DNA from 4 places in the Nocardia goodfellowii genome. Region 2 is predicted to be linked to each of the others. Evidence: riboswitches for the same ligand, from Rfam matches in the RefSeq annotation. Region 2 holds a riboswitch; each other region holds the start of a gene.

Region 1 (4,222 bases), 3.8 Mb from region 2:
TACCCCGGGCTCACACCGCCGTCAACAGCACCGGTGAACACGTGTGTATCCGATTCACTGGGGCGGATCGAGGCGGATCAGCGGGACGCCGACATTTATGTCCCACCCATCCAGCCACAGAATCCCGCGGGATTCCCATGGCGCGTCGTGCGACAGTTCCTGCGGGGTGCGCGACCGGAAGGGTTCGGCGGGCCAGGCGATCGCGGCCACGCGAAGTTGGTCGACGGCCTGATGCGGAAGGGCAGAGCCGGGGCGATCGCCTGGGTGCTCGACCAGCGCACGACGGTGGACCAGCACGGCGTAGGCGCACATGCCTACACGGTGAAATATCTGGGCGGCAACAGTTTCGAAGTCGACGGCCGGACAGCGTCCTACGACGGGACCGACGAAACCGGCCGGGAGTGGTTCCGCACCGAGAACGGTGACCGGAAGTCGCTGGCCGAGTTGGTCGGCGGCACCCGCGCGGAAACCGTCGCCACCTGGGCGGCAATGTGGAACGACAGTCGAGTCGTCACCGGTGTGGGTGATCTGTCGACGCCCGAGCCCGACGATCGGCTACGCATCGGCCAGGCCGCAGACGAGAACCCGGAGCACCGAGACCACGCGGAACAGGCACGCAGTTCGCCGAGGCCACCCGCCTACGAGGTGGCGAGGCCGGACAGTGCGGCAATACCACCGGCACCCGACCCCGACATCCCGTTCACCCTGGGCGGCGAATCACGCTGATCAGCGGAAGGCGGCCGCGCCATCGGCTTCTCGCGCCTGCTCTTGATAGCGCCGCACAAACGGCAGCACCTGGTCGGTGATCACCTGGTTGTATTCACGCGGCCGCTGAATCGGGTTGGCGTGACCGGTGTTTCGCGGGTTCACCACCAGCAGTGTGCCGTCTACACCGCCGGCCCGCTCGATCAGCACCTGGTGGGAATATTCGACGTCGACGACTCGGTCGCGTTCGGCGTCGCGGGGGCGCAGGTACACGATTGCCGGTCGGGGCTTGCCCTCGAAAGGGCGGGACAGGGCGTCGAGGTCTCTGAGGGCGCCGCCGGCGACGATCGTCAGGAACTGCGATTCGATGAGTCCGTTGCTGGCGGCGTCCTCGGAGAAGATTTTGTCGTGCAGGACGCGTTCGATCACCTCGCGTAGTTCGGGCATCCGGATGCCCGGTGCGCCGTTCAGGCCGCGGTCGACGAATTCGCCGCGGCGAGCGTACATTTCGACGATCAGGCGCAGCGTGCGGCTTTCCCGCGCGCCGGGTAGCCAGCCCATCCAGCGCACCATGTCCTCGCCGCGGCCCCGGCTCTCCTCGCGGACCGCGTTCAAATCCATGGGGGTGCAGTCCAGCAGCACGCCGACCAGGCGGCGGTCGCTGCCGGTGTGGATGTGCCGGGCGACCTCCAGTGCGATGACCCCGCCCATGCTGTGTCCGACCAGCACCACGTTCTTCAGGCCGGACATGAGCGCGGCGCGGACGATCAGATCCGCGATGACTTTGGTGTCGATGCCCCGGTTGTCGTATTTGATCGCCCACACCACGCCGAGTCTGCTCAGCGACGGCAGGGCGGCGGCGGTGTTGCTCGCGTTCAGGTTGCCGAGTCCGACCAGGTCTACGACGACGGAGTCCCAGTTGCGCTGGTCGGCGGGGGTGGCGACGGGCAGGATCGCCGGTTCGGTTCGGGCCAGCCGGGCGCGTTCCGGTGCGATGTCGAAAGTCCAGTACTGGGCGAACACGACCAGCACGGCAACGAGCACGACGCAGAGCCGGACCAGCGTCAGCCGGGTGCGGCGCAGCGTCGTCCAGTCGTGGCCGAGACGGGTGTCCCGCCAGCGGGCCCGGCGTCGCGCGTCGTCGTAGTCGGTGACGGTGGACGGGTGTCGATCGTCCAACAGCGACATCACTCCACTGTGTCTCGGAAACGGGTGGTCCGCCAACGGACTTACCGGTGTCAACGGGGATAAACCCGACGCCGACCGGGAACCAGACCAGCGGTAAGGTTTCACCGTCATTCCCGGCGGGTGCGGGAATCCGGTGCAAATCCGGAACGGTCGCGCCACTGTGATCGTCCTCATCGGGCGAAAGTCAGACCTCCCTCGCCGGGACGAACTCTGGAAAGGCCGCGACTTGCCTAATGAGAAACGCCTCGCGCAGCGATCCGGCGGCAGACGCCGAGCCCGGCTCCAGCCCCGGACATACCGCTGATGGTCCGTATTCGAACCGCGGTGGCCCTGCCGGCCCTCGCGGCAATGCTGCTGTGCGCGATGGTGATCGCCACCGGCTTCGGCGCCGAGACGCTTCCGGTCTCGGCAGTGGTAGACGTGCTGCGGCACCGCATGGTCGGCGGCACCGCGGTCGACCTCAGCCTGGACACCATCGTGTGGCAGCTCCGGGTGCCGCGCACCGTGCTCGCCGCGATCGTCGGCGCGGGCTTGGCGCTGGCCGGGGCGGCCATGCAAACCCTGGTCCGCAACCCACTGGCCGACCCGTACCTGCTGGGGGTGTCCTCCGGGGCGGGTGTCGGCGCGGCTGCGGTCATCACGTCCGGGTTGTTCGCGGGCGCCGGAATCTGGGCGCTGTCGGCCGGTGCCCTGGTCGGCGCGTTCGCCGCGGCGGCGATGGTCTTCGTCATCGCGGTCGCGCAGGGCGGATTGACGCCGCTGCGGCTGGTCCTCACCGGCACTGTTCTCGGCTCGGCGTTCGCCGCGTTCAGCAGCTATCTGATCTTTCGTAGCAAGGATCCGGCCGCTGCGCAGTCGGTGCTGTTCTGGCTGCTCGGCAGCCTCGCCGGCGCGGACTGGACCAAGCTCGCCCTGCCGCTGATCGTCGTCACGCTCAGCGGCCTGACGCTCTATATCGCCAGCGGCTGGCTGGACGCCCTGACCTTCGGCGCCGACACCGCGGCCTCCATCGGCGTCCCGGTCAAGCAGTTGCGGATCGCCCTGTTCGTTCTGCTCGCCATCCTGGTGGGCGTACTCGTCGCGGTCTCCGGCGGTATCGGCTTCGTCGGCCTCGTCATTCCGCACGCCGCCCGTCTCGTCGTCGGTCCTCGCCACCGCGATCTGCTGCCCGCCAGCGCACTCTGCGGCGCGTTGTTCTTGGTGATCGCCGACGCCGCTACCCGCGCACTCGGCCGCCCCACCGAAATCCCGGTCGGCGTCCTGACCGGACTGATCGGCGCACCGGCCTTCCTGCTCCTACTGGGCCGCCGGCGCTACAGCTTCGGGGAATCATGAAGCGCGTCTTCGGTTTCCGCGAACGCCCCGCGACCGCGGGACCGCGGGCGATCCGCGACGGTGCCGGTGTGACCGCGAAAGCATTGGCGTGTGCCGCGGGGAAACGGCCCGTCGTCACCGATGTCGCGTTCGACATCGCACCCGGGGAAGTGGTCGGCATCGTCGGCCCGAACGGCAGCGGCAAGTCGACGCTGCTGCGCGTACTCGCGGGGGTGCAGCGGCCGCTGCACGGCCGGGTCCTCGTGGGCGGTACCGCGCTGCATGACCTTTCACCACGACAGCGAGCGAAGACCGTCGCCATGGTCGCCCAGGACGAGCGCCCGCCCGCGGATCTGCGCGCGGGTGAAGTCGTGGCGCTGGGCCGCACGCCGTATCTTCCACCGTGGGGGGCAGGGTCTCCCCGAGAGCAGCAGGCTATCGACGAAGCCTTGGCCGCAGTCGATTTGGCCGGTTTCGCCGACCGTCCGGTGCATCGCCTCTCCGGCGGCGAACGACAACGGGTGCTGCTGGCTCGCGCACTGGTGCAGGACACCCCGGTGCTCCTGCTCGACGAGCCGACCAATCATCTCGACATCACCCATCAGCTCGAATTGCTCGCGCTGACACGGACTTTGAACCGTACCGTGATCATGGCCCTGCACGAGCTGTCGCTGGCCGATCGTTACTGCGATCGGATCCTGGTGCTGCACAACGGCATCGCCCACCCACTCGCGGCGCCGGAGACCGCGCTGCGTCCCGAGGTCCTCGAGACCGTGTTCGGCGTACGCGCCATTCGCGTCCCGCACCCGGAGACCGGCGAGTCGCACCTCCTGATCACCCCGACCGCGTCCGTGTGACGTACTCGCGAAAGGCAATACCGATGCGGAACTCCCTCCGAGTGCTTGCCGCCACCGCGCTGACCGCCACCCTGGCAGCCTGCGGGAACCCGGCACCCGCCGCCGGAACTCTGACCGTCCGCAACTGCGACGCCGACGTCCAGTTCCCGGCGAAAGCG
Region 2 (4,222 bases):
CGCCGAATCGAGGCGGCAGGCATGGATACCGAGCTGGTGCCGACCGGCCGCAGGCGAACCTGCGGCCGGTCCTTCGTCTAGCGAACCGCGTGTGCGGCAGCCACCATGTTGCGCAGCGAGGCTTCCACTTCGACCGCGCCGCGGGTCTTCAACCCGCAGTCGGGATTCACCCAGAGGCGTTCAGCGGGAACGGCTTTCAGCGCGGATCGCAAAGCGGCGGTGATTTCGTCCACGCTCGGTACCCGGGGGGAGTGGATGTCGTAGACGCCCGGGCCGACGCCGAGGTCGAAGCCTGCGGCGTTGAGGTCGTCGAGCACCTCCATGTGGGAGCGTGCCGCCTCGATCGATGTTACGTCGGCGTCCAATCCCGCGATGGCGTCGATGACCTCACCGAATTCCGAATAGCAGAGGTGCGTGTGGATTTGGGTGGTGTCCGCGACGCCCGAGGTGGCGAGCCGGAAGGCCCGCACCGACCAATCCAGATAGCCGGGCTGGTCGGCGGTACGCAGTGGAAGCAGCTCGCGCAGTGCGGGTTCGTCGACCTGGATGATGCGGATGCCCGCTGCCTCGAGGTCGACCGTTTCGTCGCGGATCGCCAGTGCCACCTGGGCGGCGGAGTCGGCGAGCGGCTGGTCGTCGCGCACGAACGACCAGGCGAGAATGGTCACCGGACCGGTGAGCATGCCCTTGACCGGCTTGTCGGTGAGCGATTGCGCGTAGCTGATCCAGTCGACGGTCATCGGTGCCCGCCGCGACACATCGCCGTACAGGATCGGCGGCCGCACGCAGCGGGTGCCGTAGGACTGCACCCAGCCCGATTCGGTGGTGGCGAACCCGTCGAGTTGTTCGGCGAAGTACTGCACCATGTCGTTGCGTTCGGGCTCGCCGTGCACCAGCACGTCCAGGCCCAGTTTCTCCTGGAGCGCGATCACCTCCGCGATCTCGGCGCGCATCCGCCGGACGTATTCGGCCTGATCGATCTCGCCTTTGCGCAGGGCCGCGCGGGCCAGCCGGATCGCCGAGGTCTGGGGATAGGACCCGATCGTGGTGGTCGGCAGGACGGGCAAGTGCAGGTGCTCGGCCTGGCCGGCGCGGCGTTCGGCGGCGGGTGTGCGCCGGTCGGCGTCCGCGCCGAGCGCACCCAGGCGGGCCTGCACCTGCGGGTCGGCTAGCCGCGGGTCGTTCCGGCGCGAGTCCAGAGCGGCACGGACCGTGGCCAATTCGGCGGCTACCGACTCCGGGCCCGACCGCAGCGCGGTGGCCAGCAGCCGCACCTCGGCGATCTTCTCGGCACCGAAGGCCAGCCAGGATCGCAGCTGGTCGTCCAGCCCGGTTTCGGCCGCCAGCGTGTAGGGGACATGCAGGAGTGAGCAGGAGGTCGAAACCGCCACCGCCGACGCGCGCACGCCACTCACTGTGGCCAGCGCCTGATCGAGGTCGGTGCGCCACACATTGCGGCCGTCGACCACACCGGCCACCAGCAGCTTGTTGTCCACCGCGGGAACATCGGCCGCCGCCATCGCGGTGAAATCGACGGCGACGCCCTCGATTCCGGTTTCCAGCAGAGCGTCCAGCGTCGAGCCGGGTCGACCGAAATAGGTGGCGACCAGGATCGCCGGACGCTCGGACTCGGCCGACAGTTCGGCGTAAGTGCTTCGCACCAGCTCGATTTCGGCGGCGCTGAGATCGGTGACCAGCACCGGTTCGTCGATCTGCGTCCACTGCGCCCCGGCCGCGGCCAACTGCCGCAACAACTCCCGGTACAGCGGCACCAGTTCATCGAGACGGTTCAGTGCCGCGCCGCCGGTCGCTTTCGCCAGTTTCAGGAACGTGATCGGCCCGATCACCACCGGACGAGCGGGGACGCCGAGCGCGATCGCCTCGGCCAGTTCCGCCAGCAGCTTGTCGGCGTGCAGCGAAAAGACTGTGTCCGCACCGATTTCGGGCACCAGGTAGTGGTAATTGGTGTCGAACCACTTGGTCATCTCGAGCGGTTCGATGGTGTCGGTGCCGCGCGCCGCGGCGAAATAGCGATCCAGCGGGTCCTCGATCCCGGCCACCCGCGGCGGCAGCGCGCCGAGCAACACGGCGGTATCGAGCATCTGGTCGTAGTAGGAGAAGGTGCCGACCGGCACCGAATCGATTCCGGCGGCGGCCAATTCGTCGTATTGCCGGCGACGTAGCGCGGCGGCGACGTCGTGCAGCCCGGCCGCGTCCAGCCGCCCGGCCCAGTAGGACTCGGTGGCTCGCTTGAGTTCCCGACGAGGTCCGACTCGCGGGAGCCCGAGAACCGTTGCGGTGAACGGAGAAGAAGTAACAGTCACGATGTTCTCCAGTGCTGTGTGGGTCGTGAACCATCGCCGTTCGGGCGGGCAGCACCGAGCGGACACTTCGGCAACCGCGAAGAACGGAGCCCGAAACGTCAGCACTGGTGGTCCGCGCGCCCATTCCACGAGGCGGTGGCCGCCGGATACGGCGTATCCGGCACAGCTGGCAGGTCTTCGGACTTGCGGGCACGGGCCTTCTGGCCGACCCCCGGGCGGGGGCTCACCTACTGGCCGTCGCTTCCCAGACCAACCCGACTCCGCTGACGACCCCACCAGGGTGGCGGTCGGGCGACGGGCCGGTCCAGTGCTCGATGACGGCGGTCGTTCCTGCATACCGCTGCGGGACAGTCCCGGATTCTCACCGGGTTCCCTCTCGATCCCCGATTCAGCGGAGGGATCTCGACTCCGATGCGTGACGTCGGGGCTCCAACTCGTCGCGCACCGGAGAAACCAGCTGCGTTGTCCAGCATAAGCCGAGCCGCGAATATTCCGCGCGATCTCGAGGATGTCGCTGTGCCGCGCGTCCATCGTTCCCGCGCACCGCCGCCCAGGTCGGACGGTGAGATGTGACGCCGCGATTTCCACAACTTCGCAACCCTGCTAGGCCCGGTTGTGAAGATGACCGCGAAGCCCGCATCCGTGTCGGAGCTGTGCTCTGCGCCAGGTACCTTGGGTCAATGTTCTCGAAAGTCTTGGTTGCCAATCGCGGCGAAATCGCCATCCGCGCCTTCCGCGCGGCCTACGAACTGGGCATCGGGACGGTCGCCGTCTTTCCCTACGAGGACCGCAACTCGGTCCATCGTCTGAAGGCCGCCGAGTCCTACCAGATCGGCGAGCAGGGGCACCCGGTGCGGGCGTACCTGTCCATCGACGCGATCATCGACGCGGCCAAGTCCGCCGGCGCGGACGCGATCTATCCGGGCTACGGCTTCCTCTCCGAGAACCCCGACCTGGCGGCGGCGTGTGCCCGGGAAGGCATCACCTTCATCGGCCCGTCGGCCGAGGTGCTGGAGATGGCGGGCAACAAGGCCACGGCCATCGAGGCCGCCAGAGCCGCCGGGCTGCCGGTGCTGAAGTCCAGCGCGCCTTCGGCCGATATCGACGAACTGCTGGCCGCCGCGCGGCAACTGGAATACCCGATCTTCGTGAAGGCCGTCGCGGGCGGCGGCGGGCGCGGTATGCGCCGCGTCGCCGAACCCGAGCAGCTGCGCGAATCGATCGAGGCCGCGTCCCGCGAGGCCGAGTCGGCCTTCGGTGACCCGACCGTGTTTCTCGAGCAGGCCGTGGTCAATCCGCGCCACATCGAGGTGCAGATCCTGGCCGACCAGCACGGCAATGTGATGCATCTGTTCGAGCGCGACTGCTCGGTGCAGCGCCGCCACCAGAAGGTCATCGAACTCGCGCCCGCGCCCAACCTGGACCCGGCGCTGCGCGAACGCATCTGCAACGACGCCGTGGCCTTCGCGCGGCAGATCGGCTACAGCAACGCGGGCACCGTGGAGTTCCTGCTCGACGAGCGCGGCAACCACGTCTTCATCGAGATGAACCCGCGCATCCAGGTCGAGCACACGGTGACCGAGGAGATCACCGATGTCGATCTGGTGCAGTCACAGCTGCGCATCGCCGCCGGGGAGAGCCTGGAAGACCTTGGCCTGAGCCAGGATTCGGTATCCATCCGGGGCACGGCGTTGCAGTGCCGGATCACCACCGAAGACCCGGCCAACGGGTTCCGCCCCGACACCGGCCGCATCACCGCGTACCGCACTCCGGGCGGCGCGGGCATCCGCCTGGACGGCGGGGCGAACCTGGGCGCGGAGATCGGCGCCTACTTCGACTCGATGCTGGTGAAGCTGACCTGCCGCGGTCGCGACCTGCCCGCCGCGGCCGCCAGAGCC
Region 3 (4,222 bases), 310 kb from region 2:
CGACGGTCTGACCGTGCTGCGTACGGTGCGGAATCTGCTGGCAGGCAATGGGCCGGTCTTCAACGTGGGCGAGCGGGTGGAAGTCAATACGAGTGCCGCGTGGACCTATCTCATCTGGTTCTTCGGCTGGCTGACGCACGCGCGGCTCGAATACGTGGTGCTGGGGATCGCGCTGGCGCTATCGGTGTCGGCCATCGTCTTCGCGATGCTGGGTGCGGCCCGGTTGTGGGGTGTCGGGGGCCGATTGCTGTGTCCGGTCGGCGCTTTGGTCTATATCGCGCTGCCACCGGCGCGCGACTACGCCACCTCGGGGCTGGAGTCGAGCCTGGTCATCTGCTGGCTGGCTGTGCTGTGGTGGTGGTTGATTCGCTGGAGCCGGACCGAGAGGGTCGGCCTGGCAGGGTTTTTCGGCGTCGCGTTCTGGGCTGGGCTGGCTCCGCTGATCCGACCGGAGTTGACGTTGGTCGGTGCGTCGGCGCTGCTGATTCTCCTGTGTGCCCCGTTGCCCGGAAACAGGCTGCGCCCCTGGCTGGTTCGTGGGATCGCGGTACTGGTGTCCGGCCTGTTACCGGTGGCCTATCAGATTTGGCGTATGGGCTATTACGGGCTGCCGTACCCGAATACGGCGGTTGCCAAAGACGCGAGCGCGGCGAAGTGGCGGCAGGGGTTCGGCTACCTGTGGAATTTCGTTGAGCCGTATCGGCTTTGGATGCCGCTGCTGGCGCTGGGTGTGGCGGCAGTGCTGACGGTGTGGTCCCGGCGGAACGACGGCTCCGCCCGGATTTCCGGAGGCGCGAAACCGGCGCTGCGAGAGCGCGTGCGCCGGTTCCGCCTGAGATCGCGGTCCCCGGCCGCGGTCGTCGTCCTCATGCTCGGCAGCGGTGCCATGCTGATCGGGTACGAGATCCGCGTCGGTGGTGATTTCATGCACGGCCGCATGCTGCTGCCGCAGCTGTTCTGCTTGCTGTTGCCCGTCATGGTGTTGCCACTGAGTGCACCGGGTACGCGCCGTCTGGTGCTCAGGGCGTTGGTCGCCGGAACCGTGGGCTGGGCGCTGCTCGCGGCCGATGCCACCGCCATCACGTCCGGCAGCAGGATCAGTGCCGCCGGCATCGCGGACGAGCGGCTCTACTACATCCAGACCACCGGTCGTGCGCATCCGATTCGGGCCGAGGACTATCTGGGCTATCCGCGGCTTCGCCCCATGCTCCGTGCGGTGGCCGACAGTCCGAACGGCGGTCTGCTCATCAATTCGCCGTCCTTCACCGCTTGGCACCTCGTCCCGCCGCCGCAGCCCGCCGGGCACACGGTGTTCTATGTCAACCTCGGCATGATCAGCATGAATACGCCGTTGGATGTCCGGGTCCTCGATCCGATGGGTCTGGCGTATCCCCTTGCCGCCCATACCTTCCGGTTCCCGGAGGCCCGCATCGGACACGACAAGAACCTCGACGCGGATTGGGCGCTGGTGGACGCGGGCATGGTGGACCGGCATCCCCGGATGCCCTGGTTCCTCGGCGAGGACTGGGTAACCCGGATCCGAACCGCCATCCGCTGTCCCGAAACCCAGGAACTACTGGCCTCCGCCCGCGCACCGCTCACCGCCGAACGCTTCCGGCGCAATGTCTTCCGGTCGTGGGACTACGCCCGGTATCGCATCGACCGGGTGCCGGAATTGGAGCTCGAGCGCTGCCGGCTCGGCTAACCAGAGGCCCGGCACCACCTGTGGGGGTCGACCCGGTCGGCAGTGCCGGTCCGCGGCGCGGGTCACTGTAGGGTCGGTACCCGGCGTAGGGAACACCGGTGCGAATCCGGGGCTGTCCCGCAACTGTCACCGGGGAGCAATCCGCCGATTCATGGTCACGACCTGCCCAGGTTGGAAGGCCGGCGGAGGTGTGTCGATCCGGGAGCCAGGATACCTGCGCCCGAGGTATCGGGATCACACCCACGAGGATGGCGATGAACAACTACACAACGGATCGGCCCGGACTCGGCCGCCGGAAGTTCCTGCTGGGCAGTGCGGGAGCCGTCGGTGCTGTCGTGCTGGGCACGATGACGACGAGCTGCGGTTCCGAAACCGGTTCGGCCGGTGCGCCGCTGGGACCACCGCGTCCGGGTGGACGCCTGCGTTCGGTGATCGCCGGACGGTCGGCGAGCGCGGATGTCCTGGACCCGCACCAGGCCGGGAGTTCGGCGGGCGGTGCGGTGTCCAAGAACGTCTGGGACAAGCTGGTCGCCTACAACAACGACCTGACCTTGCGCTACCGCCTGGCGCAGTCGCTGGAACCCAATGCCGACGGCAGTCTATGGCGCATCAATCTGCGCCCGGGTGTGGTGTTCAGTGACGGCAGCCCGCTCACCGCACGGGATGTGCTGTGGAGCTTCGAGCGGATGCTCGATCCGGCCAAGAACTCCTCCGGCGATCTCTCCGTCGTCGACATGTCCCGCACGCGCGCAGACGGTGAACTGGGCGTCGTGGTGGCGATGAAATCGCCGCTGGCGGACTTCGGTTCGGTGCTGGCGGGGTGGTACTGCTACATCGTCAAGGAGGGGACCGGGGTCATCGACGGGTCGGCGCTGCCTGTCGGCACCGGTCCCTTCGCGCTGGCCCGCTGGTCGCCGGGCGACCGAACGCTGTTGCGGCGCAACGAGCGATACTGGGACGGACCGGTGTTGCTCGACGAGGTCGAGATCATCCAGATCGCCGAGACCGAAGCGCGGATGAACGCCTTCCTGTCCGGGGAAGCGGATGTGGCGCACGAGATTTCGTACCTGCAGGCGCGGACGTTGTCGAGTGATCCGGACACCACGGTGGTGGTACCGCCGGCCGGTCTGATGGGCGCGTTCCAGATGCGGGTGGACACAGCGCCTTTCGACGATCCGCGGGTGCGTCAGGCGATGCGGCTGGCGGTGGACCGCCAGGCCATGGTGGATTCGGTGTACTACGGCTACGCCGAGCTCGGCAACGACGTCTACGGCAAGGGCGCGCCGTTCTATCACGACAGCCTGCCGCAGCGGTCCTACGATCCGCGCCGCGCCCGCGAATTGCTGCGGGAGGCGGGGCGGGAGAACCTGACGGTGACGCTGCCCACCGCCGACGGTATGCCGGGCATGCTCGAGGCGGCGACGCTGTTCGCGGAGCACGCCAAGCCCGCGGGGATCACGATCGAGCTGGAATCGGTGCCCGCCGACACCTATTTCTCCCAGGTCAGCGGCAAGGCGCCGCTGACCCATATCGGCTGGTGGAATTACAGCCTCGACTACTTCTACGGCCAGACCATGACCAGCGCCTCGCCCAGCAACGGCACCGGCTGGCGGCGGCCGGGTTGGGACGCCACCTTCGCCCAGGCTCGCGCCGCCATGGATCCGCGCCGCCGCGCCGAGCTATATCGGCAACTCCAGGAAGAACTTTGGCAGGAGGGCGGATACATCCTGCACAGCTTCGCCAAACGACCGGATGCGGCGAAGAATCGCGTGGGCGGGGTACGCAACGGCGTGCCCGGCACCGACGACTGGGCGAACTACGCGACCACCTGGCTGGCCGAGCAGTGACCCGCCGGTCGTGATCATCTACGTCATACGGCGCGCCGGGGCCGGGGCCGGCGTGCTGTTCGCCGTCGCGCTGATTGTCTTCCTGCTGTTCGAGACGTTGGATTCGGACGCGGCGACCGTGCTGCTGTCGCGGTCCGGTGCGGGTGACCCCACGCCGGAGCAGCTGGCCGCGCTGCGCGCTCAGCTCGGGCTGGACCGGCCCGCACCGGTGCGGTTCGCGGACTGGCTGATCGGCTTCGCGCACGGCGATTTCGGGAATTCGCTGATCTCGGGCCGCCCGGTCAGCGAGGTGTTGCTCGGGCGCGCCGCGAATAGCGCTGTGCTCGCCGTGAGCACGGCCGCGTTGCTCATTCCGGCGGCGCTCGCGCTGGGACTGGTGGCCGGCGCTCGGACGGGGTCACGCACGGACCGGCTGATCAGCGTGGGTGCGCTCGCGGCGGAATCGGTGCCGCCCTTCGTCATCGGTGTCCTGCTGGTGGCGACGGTCTCGCTGTCGCTGGGTCTGCTGCCCGCCGTCTCCTTGCTGCCGACGGGTGCGAGCGTGTGGAGTCGCCCGGAAATCCTGGTCCTGCCGGTGACCTGTCTGCTGATCGGGTTGCTGCCGCACCCGGTCCGGATGGTGCGGGCGCAGACGGCCGAGGTGCTGGCGAGTCCGTACATAAAAACGCTG
Region 4 (4,222 bases), 2.4 Mb from region 2:
CCGGACCGGCTGGTGGAGTTCACCTGGGTCACCGGGGCGGACGGCACCGAGGGCGCCGAAACCGTAGTCAGCATCGAGTTCGTGCATCAACCGCGCGGTATCCGACTTCGCTTGCGGCACTCCGGATTTCCTACCGAGGCAGCACGTGATCGGCACCGCGCCGCGTGGCCGCTGGTACTCGAACAGCTCGATCGCCGTACCGGCCTCGCGGTCTGAGTACGGCGAGTAGGTTCTTTGCGACGGATCGAATAATTGTGAAAGGACCGTAATGCCAACACGTACCGCGCACACGGCTTGGACCGGTGGGTTGCAGGACGGCTCCGGACTGGTCGACCTGACCAGCTCCGGCGTCGGCAAGTTCGACGTGTCGTTCCCGAAGCGTTCGGCCGACGCCGCCGACGGCGCCACCAGCCCGGAGGAGCTCATCGCGGCCGCGCATTCGTCGTGCTTCGCGATGGCGCTCTCGGCGCAGATCGCCAACGCGGGCGGCACTCCGGAAAGCCTGGACGTGACCGCCGATGTCACCCTCGGCCCGGACCCGGCGGGTGGCTTCCGGATCAACGGCATCAAGCTGACGGTGCGCGGGCGGGTGTCCGGCCTGGACGCCGACGGGTTCGCCGCCGCCGCGGCCGCCGCCAAGGCCGGTTGCCCGGTGAGCAAGGCGCTGGCGGGCGTGGACCACATCTCGCTCGACGCGGCCCTCGCGTAATCGACTCTGCCGCTTGGCTCTTCGCGCACCGGGTGCCGGTGCGCGGGGAGCCGTGCGGTGGCGTCAGGCGCGGAAGTAGGGCCGCGCGGTGCGGTGGTACATCGCTGGGATCGCGACCAGCACCGCGGCCACATGGCCGGCACGGAAGATCGCGATACCGACGCCGCTCGCGGTGACGTCGTCGAACAGGGTGCCGAGGTCGTCGGCGGACAGCACCGCCCGGATCGGTTCGACGAGCAGCGATGCCAGGCCCAGGACGCCGATGCCGAAGGTCAGCGCGACGCGGGCCCAGCGGTCGCCGTGCGTCATCCGGATGGCCACGGCCAGCACCACCAGATAGATCGCCCCGCGCATGAGCAGCGCGGTCGCGATGTCGCCCAGCTCGGCGCCGGAGCTCTCCAGCAGCAATGCGGCCTGGGCGATCGCCTCGGCGACTCCCGCGAGCAGGGCGACGACGAGCGCGCTGAACGCCAGCGACACCGAGCGCGGGGCCCGCGCCGGTTCCCGGATCGGTGCGAGCGAAAGGCGTTCGGGCCACACGGTAAAGGCAGTGCCGGTCATGAAACCGACACTGCCCTCGAAATCCCGGACGGAAATCAACCCGCGGTAGCGGCCCCGTCTCGTACGGGAGAGCTAGTGCGCGTGGCGAACTCGGTCAGGGCCGCGAAAGCCAGGCCGAGGCAGGCCCACAGCGTCGCCGAGACCGCGAGCGAGGACACCCGGAACTCCCAGAGCAGACCGGCCGGGAAATCGGCCTTCACCTCGTCGATGCCCGGCAGCGCGAGGTATCCGGCCGTGACGATCGCGACGAACGCGGCCACCGCGCCGATCAACCGGAAGCTGCCCGGCTGCGCGTGCAGCAGCCGGTGGACGAAGACGCCCGCGCCCACCGCGACCAGCCCGAGGACCACCGCGGCCACCCACAGCCAGGTGCGGTCGCCGATGGTCTCCGGGTCACCCACCGCGGGCGGATTGGCGGGATATTTGAAGAACGGCACCGCGACGATCGCGGCCCAGCCGCCCAGCGCCAGAGCGAGCGCGAAGGCCGGGCCGGGCATCGTGGTGTGGCGGCGTCCGACATGCGCGACCGCGGCGAAGATCGCGCCGAGCGCCAGTCCGGCCAGTCCGAGTGCCAGGAACTGACCGGCCCGCTGGCCGGTGCGGCTCACCAGCGGCTCTTCCTCGACGCCGTGCGCATGACCCCCGGCGGCTTCCTCGATGGCAATGGCCGCTTCGATTTTCGGCTCGCCGACGAAGTAGCCGACCGTGGCCGCCAGCAAGCCGGCGATCAACCCGGCCAGAAGGCCACGCAGAAGCAGGGTTTTCAGAGTGCCGGCGAGGGGGCCGGCAGCCTGCGGAGTGGACGAATTCAGTGGCACGGAAGCCCCAGCAGATGCCGTCCGTCGTGCATCAACTCATGCAGGAACATCCCGCTGCGCGAGATGGCGCCCTGATCGAAGCCGACCAGGTACAGCGTGAGCAGTGCGAGCAGAACGACACCCACCGTGACGAGCACGGTCGCCGGCGAATCGGAAGTCCGGGTGGGGATATGCGCGATGGCCATGAGTTCCTCCTTGGGATACGCGTCCCGTCGAGTAGTCCGTGCGATGGGTGCCGGTGTCTGGCTTTCCCGGCACCTGGACAACCCGGTGCATGGATCACAGTGGCGCGACCGCTCCGGCTTCACACCGGATTACCGCATCACCCTCGCGTCTGTCCTTCGAACTGTGACAGGCTCCGGCCGCTGCCGTCAACAGGGCGTATCGGGCACAGCAGAACGCCCGGCGAGCCGTGGCGTGCCGGGCGACCCGTGCGAGCGGATCAGGATTTGGGGGAGACGTCCATGACGACTTCGAACTCGAGCAGCGACGCTCCGGTCGACACCGGCTTCTTGTCGCCGCTGCCCGCGTGCGCGGCGCGGGCCGGGCCGTCCCGCCACGCCGCGAAGGATTCTTCCGAATCCCACTGGGTGACAACGAAGTACCGGTTGTCCCCGGCGACGGGACGCAGCAGCTGGAAGCCGAGGAACCCGGGCGAACCCTCCACCGCGTGCGCACGGTGGGCGAACCGCTTCTCCAATTCCGGGCCCGCGCCCTCCGGAACCTCGATCGCATTGATCTTCACAACAGCCATGGGCCGAGTCTAGGCGGGGTCGGGGAGAGCGCGCCGCCGCGCTCCGATGGGGCAGAATCTGGCTGGTGTTGTTCGATGAGGGCGGGGCCGGGGTGCCGATCCTGCTGCTGCATGGGTTGATGGGTAGCGCTCGCACCTGGGGTGATCACCTGGACTGGCTGCGCGGGTACGGGCATGTCTACACCTTCGACGCGGCCGGCCACGGGCGGCCCGCACCGGAGGAGCTGACCACCGAGGCGTTCGTCACCGACCTGACCGCGGCCACCGCGAGCATCGCCGAACCGATGGTGGTGATCGGGCATTCGATGGGCGGCCTGCACGGCTGGGTGTTCGCGGCGCGGCACCCGGAGCGCGTGCGCGCCTTGGTGGTCGAGGACATCGCCCCTGACTTCCGGGGCCGTACCGCCGCGCACTGGGCCGCCATGATCGAGGCCTGGCCGCAGCCGTTCCCGGACGCGGACGCGGTGCTGGAGTTCTTCGGCCCGGTGGCGGGCCGCTACTTCCTGAACTCCTTCGAGCACGGCCCCGACGGCTACCGATTACACGGCGCGGTCAGCACCTTCCGCGATATCTCCGAGGAATGGGGCAGCCGCGACTTCTGGGCGGAGTGGCGGGCGGTGCGCGCACCGATCCTGCTGCTGGAGGGCGAATTCAGCATCACGCCGCCGGGCCAGATGCGGGAGATGGCCGCCGTCAACGCCAATGCCGCCCACGCGCTGATTCCCGAGGCCGGGCATCTGGTGCACGACGACCAGCCCGAGGCCTACCGCGCCGAAGTCGAGAACTTCCTCCGCCGCGTCCTCTAACCGGCCGGGCTGCCCTCGCCCGCCAGCGCGAACAGTCCGTCCGCGGTCTGCTCGATCAGCCCGTCGACCAGCAGCGAATCCAGCGCGCGAGCACGCTGACCCGGATCCCGGGTCCACGCCAGATCCAAGCGCACCCGCTCCACCGGCCCGCTCGCGTCCCGCAGCACGTCCAGCAGCCGGCCGCGGGCCTGCCGGTCGGTGCCCTCGTACTTCTGCACCCGGCGGACGATGTCGGACGCCGGCCGCCCGGCCTCGACCCAGGCGCAGCGCGGCAACGGACACCCCGAGCACTCCGGACCGCGCGCCGTGCACACCGTCGCCCCGAGCTCCATCAGCGCGGCGGAGAACTTCGCGGCGCGGTCGATCTCCACCGGCAGCAGCGCTTCGGTCTCCGGCAGATCGCGCGCGGACGGGTTACCCGCCTCCGCCCGGCCGTGTACCGCCCGCGCCACCACTCGACGAACATTGGTGTCCACTACCGGAACTCGCTGCCCATAGGCGAAACAGGCCACCGCACGGGCGGTGTACGCGCCGATACCCGGCAGCCCGAGCAGGACATCCACCTCGGCGGGCA

Evidence for each region. Region 2 has a riboswitch for cobalamin ahead of metE (5-methyltetrahydropteroyltriglutamate--homocysteine S-methyltransferase). Riboswitches for the same ligand answer to the same signal wherever they lie in the genome.
Region 1: it holds a riboswitch for cobalamin, as region 2 does, so the genes downstream of both, BJ987_RS32655 (FecCD family ABC transporter permease) here and metE (5-methyltetrahydropteroyltriglutamate--homocysteine S-methyltransferase) in region 2, are expected to answer to the same signal.
Region 3: it holds a riboswitch for cobalamin, as region 2 does, so the genes downstream of both, BJ987_RS13035 (ABC transporter substrate-binding protein) here and metE (5-methyltetrahydropteroyltriglutamate--homocysteine S-methyltransferase) in region 2, are expected to answer to the same signal.
Region 4: it holds a riboswitch for cobalamin, as region 2 does, so the genes downstream of both, BJ987_RS03525 (CbtB domain-containing protein) here and metE (5-methyltetrahydropteroyltriglutamate--homocysteine S-methyltransferase) in region 2, are expected to answer to the same signal.

Annotation. Positions count from the first base shown of each region.
Region 1 covers NZ_JAGGMR010000001.1:7,036,211-7,040,432, forward strand. Annotated here, with positions in the region: gene BJ987_RS32645 (WXG100-like domain-containing protein) at 1-726, shown strand, start outside; gene BJ987_RS32650 (alpha/beta fold hydrolase) at 727-1,893, opposite strand; adenosylcobalamin (AdoCbl) riboswitch at 1,992-2,121, shown strand; gene BJ987_RS32655 (FecCD family ABC transporter permease) at 2,197-3,228, shown strand; gene BJ987_RS32660 (ABC transporter ATP-binding protein) at 3,225-4,064, shown strand; gene BJ987_RS32665 (ABC transporter substrate-binding protein) at 4,088-4,222, shown strand, end outside.
Region 2 covers NZ_JAGGMR010000001.1:3,230,653-3,234,874, forward strand. Annotated here, with positions in the region: gene metE (5-methyltetrahydropteroyltriglutamate--homocysteine S-methyltransferase) at 78-2,327, opposite strand; cobalamin riboswitch at 2,476-2,746, opposite strand; gene BJ987_RS14575 (pyruvate carboxylase) at 3,005-4,222, shown strand, end outside.
Region 3 covers NZ_JAGGMR010000001.1:2,920,306-2,924,527, forward strand. Annotated here, with positions in the region: gene BJ987_RS13030 (arabinofuranosyltransferase AftB family protein) at 1-1,705, shown strand, start outside; cobalamin riboswitch at 1,793-1,921, shown strand; gene BJ987_RS13035 (ABC transporter substrate-binding protein) at 1,960-3,552, shown strand; gene BJ987_RS13040 (ABC transporter permease) at 3,563-4,222, shown strand, end outside.
Region 4 covers NZ_JAGGMR010000001.1:861,405-865,626, reverse strand. Annotated here, with positions in the region: gene BJ987_RS03545 (SRPBCC family protein) at 1-216, shown strand, start outside; gene BJ987_RS03540 (OsmC family peroxiredoxin) at 269-709, shown strand; gene BJ987_RS03535 (hypothetical protein) at 773-1,270, opposite strand; gene BJ987_RS03530 (CbtA family protein) at 1,306-2,088, opposite strand; gene BJ987_RS03525 (CbtB domain-containing protein) at 2,079-2,273, opposite strand; cobalamin riboswitch at 2,305-2,460, opposite strand; gene BJ987_RS03520 (antibiotic biosynthesis monooxygenase family protein) at 2,531-2,842, opposite strand; gene BJ987_RS03515 (alpha/beta fold hydrolase) at 2,908-3,648, shown strand; gene BJ987_RS03510 (HhH-GPD family protein) at 3,645-4,222, opposite strand, start outside.